Stratiformator vulcanicus: one gene and its partner. Each later gene encodes a partner of the first gene's protein in a complex. Links are inferred from orthologs where the notes say so. Each region holds a gene or a part of one and is shown in the gene's direction. Other genes may lie near its edges. The genes, in order: trxA and Pan189_RS11540.

The links.
Region 2: the proteins of trxA (region 1) and Pan189_RS11540 are in contact, whole or in part, in a crystal structure (PDB 1F6M), measured with the Escherichia coli proteins. The link is inferred for Stratiformator vulcanicus from one-to-one orthologs.

Annotation. Positions count from the first base shown.
Region 1 is NZ_CP036268.1:1,090,837-1,094,013, forward strand. The notes cover bases 118-2,973. They hold trxA (thioredoxin), read left to right. Parts: upstream 118-1,308; coding sequence 1,309-1,638; downstream 1,639-2,973. Other genes in these bases: Pan189_RS04135 (hypothetical protein), read right to left, coding at 118-1,034; Pan189_RS04145 (coiled-coil domain-containing protein), read left to right, coding at 1,814-2,973. Outside these bases: more of Pan189_RS04135, read right to left, coding at 1-117; more of Pan189_RS04145, read left to right, coding at 2,974-3,177. UniProt on the Escherichia coli protein: Participates in various redox reactions through the reversible oxidation of its active center dithiol to a disulfide and catalyzes dithiol-disulfide exchange reactions.
Region 2 is NZ_CP036268.1:2,942,572-2,945,796, forward strand. The notes cover bases 28-2,931. They hold Pan189_RS11540 (thioredoxin-disulfide reductase), read left to right. Parts: upstream 28-903; coding sequence 904-1,959; downstream 1,960-2,931. Other genes in these bases: panB (3-methyl-2-oxobutanoate hydroxymethyltransferase), read right to left, coding at 28-325; Pan189_RS11545 (M24 family metallopeptidase), read left to right, coding at 2,043-2,931. Outside these bases: more of panB, read right to left, coding at 1-27; more of Pan189_RS11545, read left to right, coding at 2,932-3,179; Pan189_RS11550 (aminotransferase class I/II-fold pyridoxal phosphate-dependent enzyme), read left to right, coding at 3,182-3,225.

The DNA of each region.
Region 1 (3,177 bases):
GAATCGTCGGTGTACATCCAAAGCTCATAGAGCGTTTCGATGCCGAATTCGTTCGTATCAGCCGGATAGCTGATCGCTTTGCGAACGTGGCCGATCAATTCGACGGCCCGGCCTTCATAGGCTTCGGGGTTACTAAAGATGTCGACAAAGCGACGAAATGGAGCTTCCGCTTCGGTGGTGCCCTTGTAGCGGGGATCGGCCGCGCGCCGTTGTTGAAGGTACATTCTCGCGGCGTCCTGAAAATTTTCGGCGTCCGCTTGCCCGGCCCGCTCGACGAGCAGGTAATACAAATCACGTTCGGCCGGTGCGATTCCGAGCGTGCGATGCCGGACGTTCGCCCACAGGCCGGGTTCGACACCGACTTGTGACGGCGGCGGGACTGCGAGCGGTTCAAACTCACTGGCGATGATGCCGGGTCGCGAGGGCTCGTCCGCTTCGGAACTGACCAGTTTGAAGAACAGGCCCGTCAACTTGAGCATCTGGCCCGGTTCGGGAGGAGCAGCATTCTCCGGAAGCAGAACGATCGCCTGACGCCCGGACGCTCCGCTCACGGTCAGAACAATCGCACCCTCTCCCGGGGAGTCGCGTTCGACGCGACCCCGCACATGAATCGGCCGACCGCGATAGGTCTTGGGATATCGGAGCATGTCGGCATAGGGAGAGAAATCGGCGGGCGAACCCGAGAAGACGTCGAGCCGTCGCTCGCGAAATTCCTCGGCCGCCTCCCGAAGTACTTCCGCAGATTGATCTTCCAACTCCGCAAACAGTTCGGCCCGTCCCTGCTCCTCTTCGGTCCGGAACAGCGGTGTGCGGTCTTCCACAGCGGCCCACGAGTCATCCGCCGTTTCTTCTGCGGTGTTTTCCTGTCCGACCGCCGTTGTGAGCGGGACGAACTGGCAGACCGCCAACACAATCAAGCTCGGACACATCCATCGCATCTGATGAATTCGCCAAGGGGAGAGCCGGACGAGAACCTTCGCTTGCCCGAACGTCGATCGAGCAACGCGACCTCGGAAACTTGGAAAGGTAGACATGGGCATGATTTCGGTGATTTTTGGGGGACGATCTCGGGCCATTCGCTCGACTGTCGAGGCTTGCCGACACGGCTCACGGCTCTGACGGATGTCAATGTTTTGCTTTGGCTTACAACAAATCTGCTCTGCGATAGCACGTTGACACGGCTGATACGATCTTTATAATCCGCGCGATTGCCGGATAGCGACCGTCTGTCGGGAGTTCGACGTACGTGACCTGACTGCTAACCGATCGGATTGTCCGCGGATTCCCCGCGGACCGGAAGGGTGAAACATGGCGGAAAATGTAATGGAGTTTACTGACTCGAACTTCGAGTCCGATGTCCTCTCGGCTGGTGAGCCGGTCCTCGTCGACTTCTGGGCCCCCTGGTGCGGTCCTTGCCGAATGCTCGCCCCGACCGTCGAGCAGATCGCCGACGAGTACTCGGGGCGCGTCCGCGTCGGCAAGGTCAACACCGACGAAAATCCCGCTGTCGCGTCGAAGCACAACATCAGCTCGATTCCGACGGTGATGCTGTTCAAGGGTGGCGAGGTCGTTGAGACGTCAATCGGTGTTGCGCCGAAAGAGAAGCTGTCGACCATGATCGACAACCACCTCAGCTGATTGAAGCCTTTGGAAATATTGAAGCACGAACGGCCGCGGAGAAACGGTGATGTCTCTCGCGGCCGGTTGCCGGATCGGCAGGATGCTGATCGAGAAGATTGAGTGCCGGCTGGTCAAGGTCGCTCGCGACTGCGACTGTCGGCTTCGTTGACTTTCAGGGAACGGAATCCCTTTCATGGCTCGCTCCAGCGGTAACGCGCCCGATTATTCGCGCGACCTTGATCACAGTCACGCGGCGCATTTCCGGTTTGATCTGGAAGAGCCCGAGCCGATCGGATCATCGCCGTCGGCCTCCGGTCGCCCGATTTCCGACGCCGAGCTGCGTCGCCGCGAACAAGCCGTTATTGAGCAACTCTCTCTGCTGGAGCAGGAGCAGCGGCGATTCCGACTTGAGTACCAAAGCACGATCGACGAACGCGGTCGGCACGAAGCACGGATGAAGTCGGCCGAACTCGACCTGAAACGCCGCTCCGACGAACTCGATGAGAAGTTCGCGCGATGCGATGAGTTTCTGACGCAGGTCGAACAGCAGCAGCGCGCCCTCGAAGAGGAGCGACGCCGGCTCGACGAAGAACGGGACGCCGCCGCTCAGGATGCCGAGCAGCACGCCACCGAAAGTCTCGAAGAACAGAAGAAGCGGCTCGAAGCGGAACTGAAAGCTGAAACAGCGGCCGAACGCGAAGAGCTGCGTGCTCGAAAGGACGAACTCGATCGGAAAATTGCGGAGCAGGATTCGTTTCGCGAGAAGGCCCTCGCCGAACTCAGGCAGGGCTGGGACTCCGAGCGGGCCGAACTGCGACGGCAATTGACTTCGAAGCTGATCGAAGAATTGGATGCCGATCGAAAGTCACTTGTCGAGGAACGAGAGCGATTCGAAGCCCGCTGCGCTGCCGAGCGTGGCGAGTTGGAACATGAGCGTGAATTGCAGGATCGGGCCCTGCAGCAGTCCGTTCAGGAGGTGGAGCGTCTCAAAGCCACCGCCGCCCATCAGGCCCGCGAGGCCCGCGCTGAACTTGACGTGGAACTGCAGCAGCTCCGCGATCAAGCCGAGGCCGAGTTGCAGGCTGATCGGAATCAGTGGCAGGAGGACCGCGATCGCTTCGAGGAGACCGTCAAACTGAAGTATGCGGAAGAAGCCGAGCAGATTCAGAAGGACCGCGAAGAATTCGAGCAATACCGGTCCGCCGAGCTGGAACGTCTCGAGTCGGAGCGGCAATCGTCACGGGAGCAAATTGCCGAAGAGCGTGAACGCTGGCACGAAGAACACGCGACCGAGACCTCGAAGCTCGAACAACGCCTCGCCGAAGTCGACACGTTCGTTGATGAAACCGAGCGGCAGGTCGGCGAATGCCGGGCGAAAGCCGAAGCGGAGATCGCGGAACAGCGGCAACGTGCCCAGGCCGAACTCGATGCCGCTCGCTCGGAGCAGGACGAGGAACTGGCCGACCGGCGAGCCGCATTCGAACGCGAAATGGAAGCCCGACAGACCGCGTTGACCGAAGAGCGCGAGGTCATGGAAAACCGGTTTCATTTCCGCGA
Region 2 (3,225 bases), 1.9 Mb from region 1 along the record:
CCGCGGCAGCGCCGGATTCCTTGAGGATACGTCCTGCGCTTCTCAGAGCGTCTTTCGGGCCGACCTGATAACTCATGAATGGGAGGTCGGCCACAACCAAGGCCCGACGCGTCGCCCGAGCCACGATCTCTGCGTGGTAAATGATCTCATCCAATGTAACCGGCAGTGTCGTCGACTTGCCCTGCACGACCATCCCGAGCGTGTCGCCGACGAGAATCGCGTCGACGCCGCCGGAATCGAACAAACGGGCCAGTGGTTCATCGTAGGCCGTCAGCATGGCGAGTTTTCGCCGACCTTTGGCTTCTCGGAATTTTGGAACCGTCATTCGCGACCGCCGCGATGGGGCTTCGCTACTCTTAGATGACGAACTGTCGGGCTTCTCGGGCATTGCGGGTTCTCAATTCAGGATCGCGGAGCGCGTTCGCCAGAAGGGACGGCTTGCCGCTAAGACATGTTCGCGACCTGTCCGCACTCGTCAACTAAGCCGCGGTATCGTGCAATATTGCCGTTTGAGCAAAATTGCCTGATCAAAAACGCCACACTTACGGCAGGGTCACCCAATGTCGTCAGAGATCACTCGGACGCCGATCGGCGCAAACACCTGTCGCACTGTATGTTAGGTAGAAGCACAAATTTGAAAACGGATTAGGCATTGCTTGTGCATGGTAGTTAAGCACCGTTCGGCGGAGTTTGGCCCGCATTCGTCCGAGCGGGATGGGAATGGCGTCTCGAGGATGTTCCTCGAGACGCCTTTTTTTGCGCCATGCCGGAAAACGTCTGACTCTCGCCGACGCAGAGAAGCGCCTGCGGCCGGGCGGTCAGTTGCCGGACTTTCAAGCCCCCGCTATCGTGCCTCAGAGACTTTGGAATGAGCTGACAACGGCGCAAAATACGGAGCGGCACGTGGCAGAACGGGTAGTCATCATCGGATCGGGTCCGGCCGGTTGGGCCGCGGCGATTTATACGTCCCGCGCGCAGTTGAAACCGCTGTGCATCGAAGGGGCTCAGACCCAAGAAAACTACGTGCAAGGCACGTTGCCCTTGGGACAGCTCGCTTTGACGACCGAAGTCGAGAACTATCCCGGTTTTCCCGCGGGCGAGTTGAGCGGTTACCTCTCGAGCTCACTCGACAAGGCCGAGCTGGATCAGGTGCCGGTCCTCGATCATCAAGAGACGGTTACCGGTCCGCAGTTGATGAATCTCATGCGGAAGCAGGCGAAGAATTTCGGCACGAAGGTCATGACCGACGATGTCGTTGACGTCGATTTCTCGGAACGCCCCTTCAAGCTCAAAACGCTCAGCGGAGAAACGGTCGAAGCCGAATCGGTCATCATCGCGACTGGGGCACGGGCCAACTGGCTCGGTTTGGAGTCTGAAAACAAGTTCAAGAACAACGGCGTCTCAGCCTGTGCCGTCTGCGATGGGGCATTACCACGCTTTCGTGAGAATCCACTGGTGGTCGTCGGTGGCGGCGACAGCGCGATGGAAGAAGCGACCTTTCTCACGAAGTACGCGTCGAAGGTCTATATCATCCACCGACGCGAAGAGTTTCGCGCCAGCAAAATCATGGCCGAGCGAGCCCTCAACAATCCGAAGATCGAGGTGAAGTGGAACTCGGAAGTCGAGGAAGTCCTCGGCAGTGATGACAAAGGCGTCACGGGAGTTCGATTGGCAAGCACGGTCGAGGAGGGCAAGACGGAAGAACTCGACGCGACCGGCATGTTCACAGCGATCGGGCACACTCCCAATACCGAGTTCTTAAAAGGTCACGTCGATCTGTCTGAGAGTGGCTACGTCGTGTGGACCAAACCGTTCCGCACGAACACCAACGTTGAAGGTGTTTTCGCCGCCGGGGATGTCGCCGACGACCAATATCGCCAAGCGGTGACCGCGGCCGGCACAGGATGCATGGCGGCCCTTGATGCGGAACGCTGGCTGGCCGCCGAAGGAATTCATTAGCCTCGGCAACGGCATCAAGTCGTTGAATTTGCGATGAGCGTGCGGCTGATTCTTGTAATGAACACTGCCTCAGCGGGTTGATTATGCTGACAAAAGATGGCTGCCTCGAACGTCGAAAACGATTCTGGGACGAAGTCCCCGACGAAGCCGAGTGGGCTCTGATCGCCGACCCGCGGCATTTGAATTACTTGGCAAATTTCTGGGTGCAGCCGCTCAGCTTTTCATTCGGAGAGCGCGGGATTTTGCTCTTGGAACGGGAAGGGCGAGCGACGCTTCTTGCCGATAACTTCGCTTTCCGTTCGGCATCCGCGGAACCGTACGTCGATCGCGAGCAACTGACCTATTGGTACGACCACAAGCATTCGGTCATCAATCGCGATTACGCTTTGTTTGAGGCCGTCAAATCGATCGCGCCGGAGTTGACAGCTCGATCGGGCGTCATTGAATCGACTTGGTTACCCGCCGGCATTGTGCCCTTACTTGAGAGCGCGAACGTTCTGGAGGGTGTCGAAGTCGGGCCGATCTTGCGGACGCTGCGGCGATCAAAGCACGACGATGAAATCGTACTCTTGCGAAAATGCATGGCGGCGGGCGATGCCGGACACGCCAGAGCACGCGAGGTGATTCGACCGGGCGTCTCCGAGCTCGACGTGTACCGCGAGATTCAATCGGCCGCGATCGCCGAGGCGGGGCGAGCCGCTATCGTCTACGGTGACTTTCGCGCGACAAACGCTGCTGAGCCGAAAGCGGGTGGACTGCCGACCGAGTATGTCATCAAAGAAGGCGACCTGTTCATTGTCGACTATTCGGTGATGCTCGACGGTTACCGCAGCGACTTCACGAATACGTACGCCGTGGGTGAGCCAACCCAGCGCCAACAGGAGCTCTTCGATGCCTGTGTCGCCGGTCTGGAGGCGGGTGAGAAAGCGATCGCTGTCGGAGCCAAGTGCGCCGACATTTACCAGACCGTCTCGAAACCGCTTGAAGAAGCGGGCGTTGGTCCGCTGGCCCATCATGCCGGACATGGCCTCGGCATGGGTCACCCCGAACCCCCGATCCTCGTGCCCGAAAGTGTCGACGAACTACTCGAAGGTGACGTCGTCACTTTGGAGCCGGGAGTCTACGTCGAAGGTGTCGGGGGGATGCGCATCGAGCACAATATCCTCGTGACTTCTGACGGCGCAGAGCGGCTCAACGGTCAAACCATCTCGCTGACGTGACGATGCATGTGGCTGAAGCGACTCCTCTCGGGCGAACACCGACGGA